3 regions of the Halotia branconii CENA392 genome follow, and region 1 is predicted to be linked to each of the others. Evidence: predicted binding sites of a transcription regulator. Region 1 holds the regulator's gene; each other region holds the start of a gene.
The links. Region 1 encodes HrcA, which represses chaperone genes, less so after heat shock. Its sites were predicted from a motif close to TTAGCACTCNNGANTCNNGAGTGCTAA; they were not measured.

Region 1 (3,290 bases):
TGTAGCTGCCAAGTATAGGGGAAATTTTTGCTAGATAAATAATTCACCACAGGAACTTTGCCTAAGGTGCAATTTGAGACTTGAATATAGCAGATGATTGTATCGGATCGAGTGGGTCAAAAGAGGCAGGGGAGAAGGGGGCAGGGCGCAAGGGGGAAATGAAGAAGAGGAATTGGGGCAGGGTGCGGGGTGCAAGGGAGAAATGAAGAAGAGGAATTACCTCTTTCCCTCTGCTCCCTGCCCCTCCGCTTCTTCTGGTAACTGGAGATACAATTACGTAGGCGATCGCTTGTTATCAAAAATAGTTTTCAACTTTATGAATAACTTTTTACCCATGCCCCATAGCCATAAAAATACCCCCATTTTTACATTGGGGGTAAGCAAATCGTTAATGGGTTTAACGGGTAGAATCCGATAGTTCTAGGTTTCGATATAAATATTTCGGTATATGTGCCAATACTAGCACTGATAAATTTGAATGCTAAGAGCGATCGCTAACTCTTAAAAATAGCTTTACGATAACTGAATAAGCTGGTATTTCTCTCATTCAACTGACAACACTTCGACAAGCTACTTCTACTACGCTCAGTACAAGTCAGTGCATCGCTGACAACTGACAACTGACAACTAACCCGCGTAGCGTAAACAAATACTCATGCTAGGATACAGATTTTCTGTCACCATAAATCATATAGGATTGTTCAGAAAAACTTCATGACAGGGAAATCTTTAGGTCAACCTATGATCCAGATTAGTGTAGAAGAATTAGCACAACGGCTGTCTTCTGGCGATGCAAATATTCAGCTAGTAGATGTACGAGAACCACAAGAACTAGCGATCGCTAGCATTGATGGCTTTGTCAACTTACCCTTGAGTGAATTTGTGGAATGGGGCGATCAAGTCCCTACTATGTTCAATCCCCATGCTGAGACCCTTGTATTATGTCACCACGGCATCCGTTCTGCCCAGATGTGCCAGTGGTTATTGGCTCAAGGATTTACAAATGTTAAAAATATTGTAGGCGGTATTGATGCCTATTCTTTATTAGTTGACTCTTCAATTCCCCAATATTAGTCCATCGTTTATGAAATATAGCATTGCTTATTTAGGACTTACTCTTCCATAAAAGCAATGCTATTCTTAATGCAATATTGTGTAAATTGATAGTCTATTGGCGAACGCCCGCAATTCTCGAAATTCAGAGAATTTGCTGCTGTCAACAGATCTAAAACAGTTACAAAAATCAGTAATTTCATATACAATTTTTATATAAAGTTTATGCAAATATACTTAAATGATCTCATGATTATACTTGATAAACGCTGATTTGCTAGCAAAAGTCAAGCTCTATAAGATAGCAATTTCAAAACATTACTCTTAGCTATTACAATAAAAATAAATATTTTGCCACCTTAATTAACTATTATTAATAGTCAAATTTAAAAATTCTTCCCAATCTTTTGATTAAAATTTGCCTCCAGCAAAACATACCCTATGGAAGTTCAGTTAACAAATCGACAACAGCATATACTTTGGGCAACGGTACGTCACTATATTGCTACAGCGGAGCCTGTTGGTTCAAAAGCTTTAGTCGAGGAGTACGATTTGGGTGTTAGTTCAGCCACTATTCGTAATGTGATGGGCGTTTTAGAAAAGTCTGGGTTACTTTACCAACCACACACCTCTGCTGGTAGAGTACCTTCAGACTCAGGCTATCGCATTTATGTTGACCAGTTGATTACACCTTCTCTGCGAGACATTACGCGAATGGAAGTTTTAGCCAAAGAGACAGAACTAACACTGCAACAACGCCTTCATTGGGAAGATTGGAGTCTAGAAGCTTTGTTGCAAGGAGCAGCTCAAATTTTAGCAACTTTGAGTGGGTGCGTTAGCTTGATTACCATGCCACAAACCACCACAGCAATTTTGCGACATCTGCAATTAATGCAAATTGAAGCCGGGCGGATTATGTTGATTGTGGTGACAGATGCTTATGAAACCCATTCTAAGTTGATGGATTTGCCTCCAGTCCGGGAAGAAACACAACGCGATCCAGAAGTAATTGATCGGGAATTGCAGATAGTTTCTAACTTTTTGAATACCCATTTGCGGGGGCGGAGTTTGTTGGAATTGGGTAATCTTGATTGGAGCCAATTAGATCTTGAGTTCCAACGCTATGGCGAGTTTTTGAAGAGTTCGGTAGCAGAATTAACTCGTCGAACTTTAGCACCAGCTGCAACACAAATTATGGTTAGAGGTGTGGCAGAAGTATTGCGTCAGCCAGAATTTTCTCAATTAGAGCAAGTAAAAACGATTATCCACCTCTTGGAAGAAGAACAAGACCAACTGTGGCGATTAATATTCGAGGAGCCTGAGGTAGAAGAAACGGGCAAACAACGGGTAACAGTTCGCATTGGTGCAGAAAATCCTCTAGAACCGATACGCACCTGCACTTTGATTTCTTCGACCTATCGTCGAGGTTCTGTGCCAGTAGGAAGTGTAGGAGTTTTGGGGCCAACACGCTTAGATTATGAAAGTGCGATCGCAGTTGTGGCTAGTGCCGCTGATTACCTCTCAGAAGCATTTGGTTATTTCAATTCCTGATTTTTAAAAGTGTTAATCAAAAACGTGAGAAAAATCATCTTGGGGATGCTGTGGTTAGGGTTGATTACCTATGCTTTTCTCCTTGCCCCTCCCGATCAACCTGACACATTCATGTTGATCAAAAATTTATCTATTGGTCAATGGCAAGGCATTAATCCCTTAGTCATAGCCCTATTTAATCTGATGGGTATTTGGCCTTTAATCTACAGCGCAGTCATTTTTATTGATGGCAGAAATCAAAAAATACCCGCTTGGCCGTTTGCTACGTTCTCTTTTGCAGTGGGTGCATTTGCTTTATTGCCTTATTTAGCTTTAAGAGAACCAAATAAACAATTTATCGGTAGCAAGAATGCTTTACTTAAGCTGCTAGATTCTCGCATAACTGGCATTGTGCTGATTATAGCAACACTTATTCTAGTCACCTTTGGGTTACAAAAAGGAGATTGGGGAAATTTTATACAACAGTGGCAAACCAGCCGTTTTATTCATGTAATGAGTTTGGATTTTTGCTTACTTTGCTTATTATTCCCAACATTACTAAAAGATGATATAGCACGTCGTAACTCGAAAAATCCCCAGTTGTTGTGGTTAATCGGTTTGATTCCACTGTTTGGTTCTTTGATTTATTTATGTGTGCGTCCACCCTTACCAGAAGTAAATGCAGATATAATATCTAAACAGCAAGC
Region 2 (3,290 bases), 2.7 Mb from region 1:
GGAGTAATTGTTTAAAGTTTTATTAACTGAAAATCACAAACTTTTAACTTATACCAACTTGCAATCAAAGCTAGTACCTGTAATTGCGACCGGAACGCAGTCAAGGGAAGCAATCTCATTAATTTCAAAGTACTACAACAACAAACAGCAACTTAATATTAGGATTGTTGGTGTATTCTTTGCCAGATTGTTAAACCTAAAAGGATAACAATACTACTGGCAGTAGCAAGGATCACTGCTAAAGGCATACCTCGTACTGCCATCGCTAGTAAATTGCAACCTAAAGTAATTATCCAAAGGGTAAACGCGGCATGGCGCTGAGATAAACCCCAAGCCAGTAAACGATGATGTAAGTGATCTTTACCTGGGGTACTGAGGGGGTTTTTTCCTGCTAATAGCCGTCTGACAAAAACTTGAGTAGTATCTAGAACTGGCAATAACAGAAATAAAACTGTTGGCACTAAGGAAAAGACTGTAGTTACCTGCAAGTCGCCTAAAATACTTGTTGCAGCTAGCGTATAACCAAAGAAATATGCTCCGGCATCACCCATAATGATCCGTGATGGGTGGAAATTATGTCGCAAAAAGCCCAGCGCCGAACCTCCTAAAGCTGCCAAAACTAAAGTAGCTGCGGCTTTATTAGGAAATTGGGCTGAAACTGCTAATAAACTCATTGCAGTGATGAAACTAACTCCCCCTGCTAATCCATCCATCCCATCCATCAAGTTGATGGCGTTGGTAATACCTACTACCCACAGCACCGTCAACGCCATCGAGAGAATTGAGTCGATGGGCGTGCCTATACTAACTTCAATACTGATGCCATTGGCAAATAGCAACAAAGCTGTGAGAATCTGTGTCCACAAGCGAACCGATGGAGGTAAGCTAAACTGATCATCAATAAAGCCGACAAGCACTAGGATAGAACCTCCTAGTAAAATTGTCAGCACCTGAGCTAAGACATTTTGCAGTTCAATAGGTCGCAAGAGGCTAGCTAATACCAATGCAGCAATTACTCCCGCATAAATAGCTAACCCCCCCGCATTTGGCAAAGGTTCTCGATTTAATCTACGAGCATTTGGTTGGTCGGCCCAACCTACCCGTAAAGCAAATTTGCGTACTGTCGGAATCAAACGCCACGTTACTAGGCAAGCCAAAAGTAACGTAAATACCACTGCCAACCAGCCGGTGCCGCTAGGGTCGGCAATACCAAGAGACTTAAGGGAGTTATATAGATTCATCCCCCAATTCAACCATGACTGCCAGTATCCTACATGAGCATCAATTGTATATTAATCAATTTTTTCGATTTGCATTTATAATCTGAACTGCTTGGGTAATTAGCACTCTTAACCTGTGAGTGCTAAATTGTCTAATGGAAGCGCTAACAGAGATGTAAAGATGGCGAAAATTATTTCTTTTGATGAAGAATCGCGGCGGGCGATAGAACGTGGTGTCAACGCCCTTGCGGATGCAGTTAAGATTACTTTGGGGCCAAAAGGTCGTAACGTCCTTTTAGAAAAAAAATATGGTGCGCCCCAAATTGTTAATGATGGTATCACTGTTGCCAAAGAAATTGAGTTAGAAGATCCTTTAGAAAATACTGGTGCAAGGCTGATCCAGGAAGTGGCATCCAGAACCAAAGATATTGCTGGGGATGGTACTACTACTGCTACGGTTTTAGCCCAGTCTTTAATTAAAGAAGGTCTGAAGAACGTCGCAGCTGGTAGTAACCCCATCAGCTTAAAGCGGGGAATTGATAAAACCGTTGAAGCGCTGGTGTTGGAAATTGCTAAGGTAGCCAAGCCAATAGAAGGAAGTGCGATCGCTCAGGTTGCCACCGTCTCAGCTGGTAACGATGAAGAAGTCGGTCAAATGCTGGCCGAAGCTATGGAGAAGGTCAGCAAAGACGGTGTTATCACTGTTGAAGAATCTAAATCCCTGACAACTGAACTAGAAGTAGTGGAAGGGATGCAGATTGACAGAGGTTATATTTCTCCCTACTTCATCACCAACAGTGAACGGCAGATAATTGAATTTGAAAATGCCCGCATTCTAATTACTGACAAGAAAATCAGCAGCATCCAGGATTTAGTACCTGTATTAGAAAAAGTTGCTCGTTTGGGTCAACCGTTGTTGATTATTGCTGAAGATGTCGAAGGCGATGCTTTGGCAACTTTGGTAGTCAACAAAGCGCGGGGAGTGCTGGCTGTGGCTGCAATTAAAGCACCAGGATTTGGCGATCGCCGTAAAGCTTTGTTACAAGATATCGCTATCCTCACCGATGGACAGATGATTTCTGAAGAAATCGGTTTAAGCCTAGATACTGCTTCTTTAGAAATGTTGGGAACCGCCCAAAAGATCAATATTGACAAAGAAAACACCACAATCGTAGCTGGTGGTACTACCAAGCCAGAAATTCAAAAGCGGATTGGTCAAATTCGCAAGCAATTGGAAGAAACCGATTCTGATTACGATAAAGAAAAACTGCAAGAACGCATTGCCAAACTAGCTGGCGGTGTAGCAGTAATTAAAGTTGGTGCAGCCACAGAAACCGAACTCAAAGACCGTAAACTGCGGATTGAAGACGCACTGAATGCGACTAAAGCCGCTGTAGAAGAAGGCATTGTTCCCGGTGGTGGGACAACCCTAATTCATTTGGCGACGAAAGTTGAAGCAATTAAACAAGGCCTCGACGAAGAAGAAAAAATTGGGGCAGATCTTGTGAAGCGATCGCTAGAAGCTCCTTTACGCCAAATAGCAGACAACGCCGGTGCTGAAGGTTCTGTGATTGTCTCCCAAGTTAGAGACAGCGATTTTAACATCGGTTACAACGCCGCTACTGGCGAATTTGAAGACTTAATTGCCGTTGGTATTATTGACCCTGCTAAAGTCGTGCGTTCAGCTTTGCAAAATGCCGCTTCTATTGCCGGTATGGTCTTAACTACCGAAGCCATTGTCGTCGAAAAACCTGAAAAAAAATCTGCCGCTGCTCCTGACATGGGCGGCATGGGCGGCATGGGTGGCATGGGCGGCATGGGCGGCATGGGCGGCATGGGTGGCATGGGTGGTATGTTCTAATCTTTGCCTCTCTATGTAAATATTTTGTCAGCAGTTTGCCTTGCTTAGGCAAACTGTTTTTTTATCTGATTGCTGACTCAAAGACAGCAGAATAAAAGCTCACGCAAAGCGCAAAGGCAAGGCAGCGTGTTGGGCGGCTCTGCCGACTTGTACCGCTAAAGCGGAACCCACAGGGGTAGCGACTGCCGCGCAAAGTGAAAATTCGTGCA
Region 3 (3,290 bases), 2.7 Mb from region 1:
GCTTGTATTCAGTTAGACCTAAAACCATTACAAAATGACGATCAACTTCGTTACTACTAAATTACTAGAGTTTTTTACCAAGACATCCTCGAATAACATGGGTAGTAATTTTCAGTTCTGAGTAATGAGTGCTGAGTAAAAACACTCAACACTCAATACTTAGCACTTGGTAATGTATTTAAGCCATTTGATTTTCAATCGCCCACCGCGCTAGTTCAGTGCGGTTGTGAAGATTGGTTTTGCCCAACATGTTGGACACATGACTTTCAACTGTACGTTGACTGACATTTAATTCTTCAGCAATTTCCCGGTTAGCTAAACCTCTAGCTACAAACTGTACTACTTTCAGTTCGGTTGGGGTTAACTGCACATCGAAGGGTACTTGGATGCGGGAACCGTTTTCTCCTCCTTTAGCTTGGTGTTCTTTCCAGCGGATAGTTTGCTTCAGCGAAGATTCTACTTGAGCTACGAGTTCTTCAGGTTCAAAGGGCTTGACCATATATACATCAGCACCCTTATTTAAACCTTTAACTCGGTCTGCACTTTGTCCCTTGGCTGAAAGGAAGAGAACGGGAATCCAGCCGGTACGTTCGTTTTGCCGGACTTGTTCTACAAAAGTGTAGCCGTCCATTTCCGGCATCATTACGTCACAGATGATCATGTCTGGAACGTCTTGTTCTAAAACTTCCAGAGCTTCTCGTCCATTTTCCGCAGTGATGACTTCATATCCTCTAAATTCTAAGTAGTCCTTCACCAGCAAGATGAGGTTAGGGTCATCATCAATCAATAGAAGTCGTTTGTGATCTTTCATGCTGGGCTCTTTCATAGCAGTGGCACTTGTCGCGCTTCGGTCCATCAAAGTCTTGAATGGTTATCCTTTATGGTGGATTATTGAGATGTTGTCCTTTTCCTCACTTAACTTGCCTTTGCGTCCTTAAAGTCTCAAAAGTGGTTATTACTTTCTTGGAGACCATCAGAGCATCGGCATCAGTCCAGTAAGGATACGTAGAGCAGTAGTATTTACAATGCGTTATTATATATCCCTTTGAAAGTGTCAGGTGAAAAAACACTGATTAAATAATAATCCTTCTAGCTCACAAGTTAAGTGTTGGCTCAAGATGACCCTAGCTGTAAAACAAACTGCACTTTCATTGGCTTACTACTTTCCCATATCCAACGGACGTTAAGCCTCTAGCAAAGTTCACAAGCAAGTAAGGGAGTTTCCGGCAAAGGATGGGTTAAAAATGTGTATTCTTCAACCATCATTAATGCCTATCAAGGTTCTTGGATAATCCGCTCAGTAACTTCCGGTTTTGCTTGGCGATACCAGACACCATCCGAGTAAACAACTATTATCGTTCCAGAACCACAAACTCGCAAGTAATTGGCTTTGTTTCCCGAAATGCAAAGGGAAGGACTGACTTGCTGCTGATCGAGATCTAGCTTTTTTTCAGTGTTCCCAAGATTCTGGATTAGCTTGCTATGAACAGCAGTTAGTAAATGTCTGGTCAGGACAAATAAAAGCAAGTCACTGAATTTTTGCAATTCCTGAAGTTTCTACACAATTACTTAAGGCGTTGTAATCTAGGAAATTAGTAGTTTTGGGGATTTGACGGCTGCACTGGATCACTGTATTGTTACTCATCGAGCGGCTCCCTGATTACAGTTCTATAACAATTTCTCCGCTTTGAAAATAAAGTTGACCATATAAAAATATTCGTAACTTACAGAACAGAACCCGAAAATTATCAGTAATTAGGTATTTTTACTTAAGTAAACCTGCGATCGCCTAGTTCGGGAACCCGTACATAAGCAATTGTTGCTATTACATGCTGCTGTTAGGTAAATTAGCACTCAGGAGTTGAGAGTGCTAACTCTGGAGAAAAATTTTTATGGCAGCTGTATCTCTAAGCGTTTCTACAGTTAAACCTTTAGGCGATCGCGTTTTCGTGAAAGTGAGCGCCTCTGAGGAAAAGACCGCAGGTGGTTTGTATTTACCCGACACCGCCAAAGAAAAGCCCCAGGTAGGGGAAGTAGTCGCCCTCGGTCCTGGCAGACGTAATGACGACGGTAGCCGTCAGGAATTGGAAATTAAAGTCGGCGATAAGGTGCTGTACTCCAAGTACGCTGGTACTGACATCAAGCTCGGCACAGAAGAATATGTACTGCTTTCTGAAAAAGACATTTTAGCAGTCGTTATCTAACAGGGATTAGGGACTAGGAACTAGGAAAAAAGGCAGGGGAGCAGGGAGCAGGGAGCAGGGAGAAATAGATAATTCCTCTTCATCCCCCTTGCACCCCGCACCCTGCCCCAATTCCTCTTAATTGCCCCACGCCCCATGCCCAATTCAAGAAAAAATTGACTTACTCCCTGAATTAAGACACCTATGGCAAAGCGCATTATCTACAACGAAAACGCCCGTCGTGCTTTGGAACGAGGCATGGACATTTTGTCTGAGGCTGTAGCTGTTACCCTTGGGCCTAAAGGTCGTAACGTAGTTCTAGAAAAGAAATTTGGCGCACCACAAATTGTGAATGATGGTGTAACTATTGCCAAAGAAATTGAATTAGAAGACCACATTGAAAATACTGGTGTAGCTTTGATTCGTCAAGCTGCTTCTAAGACTAATGATGCTGCGGGTGATGGTACTACAACTGCCACAGTTTTAGCCCACGCGATCGTCAAGGAAGGTTTACGGAACGTTGCAGCAGGTGCTAATGCAATTTCCCTAAAGCGCGGTATTGATAAAGCCGCTAACTTTTTGGTAGACAAAATTGCTCAACACGCTAGTCCGGTAGAAGATTCTAAAGCTATTGCCCAAGTTGGTGCTATCTCAGCTGGTAACGACGAAGAAGTCGGTCAGATGATTGCCCAAGCAATGGACAAGGTAGGCAAGGAAGGCGTAATTTCCCTAGAAGAAGGGAAATCAATGACTACCGAGCTAGAAATCACCGAAGGGATGCGCTTTGATAAAGGCTATATCTCTCCCTATTTCGCAACTGATCCTGAACGGATGGAAGCGATTTTTGATGAGCCTTTCTTACTGCTGACCGATAAGAAAATTGCTTTAGTGCAAGACCTAGTACCAGTGCTAGAACAAGTTGCTCGTGCTGGTCGTCCTTTGGTAATTATTGCCGAAGATATCGAAAAAGAAGCTTTGGCAACATTGGTAGTAAACCGTCTACGCGGTGTACTAAACGTTGCTGCTGTCAAGGCTCCTGGCTTTGGCGATCGCCGTAAAGCTATGCTAGAAGATATTGCCGTCTTGACTGGTGGTCAACTGATTACC

Region 2: the regulator HrcA is predicted to act here: its motif matches at 1,341-1,367, upstream of groL (chaperonin GroEL).
Region 3: the regulator HrcA is predicted to act here: its motif matches at 1,848-1,874, upstream of groES (co-chaperone GroES).

What each region holds. Positions count from the first base shown of each region.
Region 1 is NZ_CP124543.1:6,237,007-6,240,296, reverse strand. It holds gene QI031_RS27315 (ATP-binding response regulator) at 1-1, opposite strand, end outside; gene QI031_RS27310 (rhodanese-like domain-containing protein) at 715-1,074, shown strand; gene hrcA (heat-inducible transcriptional repressor HrcA) at 1,495-2,604, shown strand; gene QI031_RS27300 (DUF2834 domain-containing protein) at 2,650-3,290, shown strand, end outside.
Region 2 is NZ_CP124543.1:3,510,741-3,514,030, reverse strand. It holds gene QI031_RS15370 (TetR/AcrR family transcriptional regulator) at 1-7, shown strand, start outside; gene QI031_RS15365 (MraY family glycosyltransferase) at 159-1,241, opposite strand; gene groL (chaperonin GroEL) at 1,402-3,081, shown strand.
Region 3 is NZ_CP124543.1:3,541,745-3,545,034, forward strand. It holds gene QI031_RS15510 (response regulator transcription factor) at 179-856, opposite strand; gene groES (co-chaperone GroES) at 1,893-2,204, shown strand; gene groL (chaperonin GroEL) at 2,388-3,290, shown strand, end outside.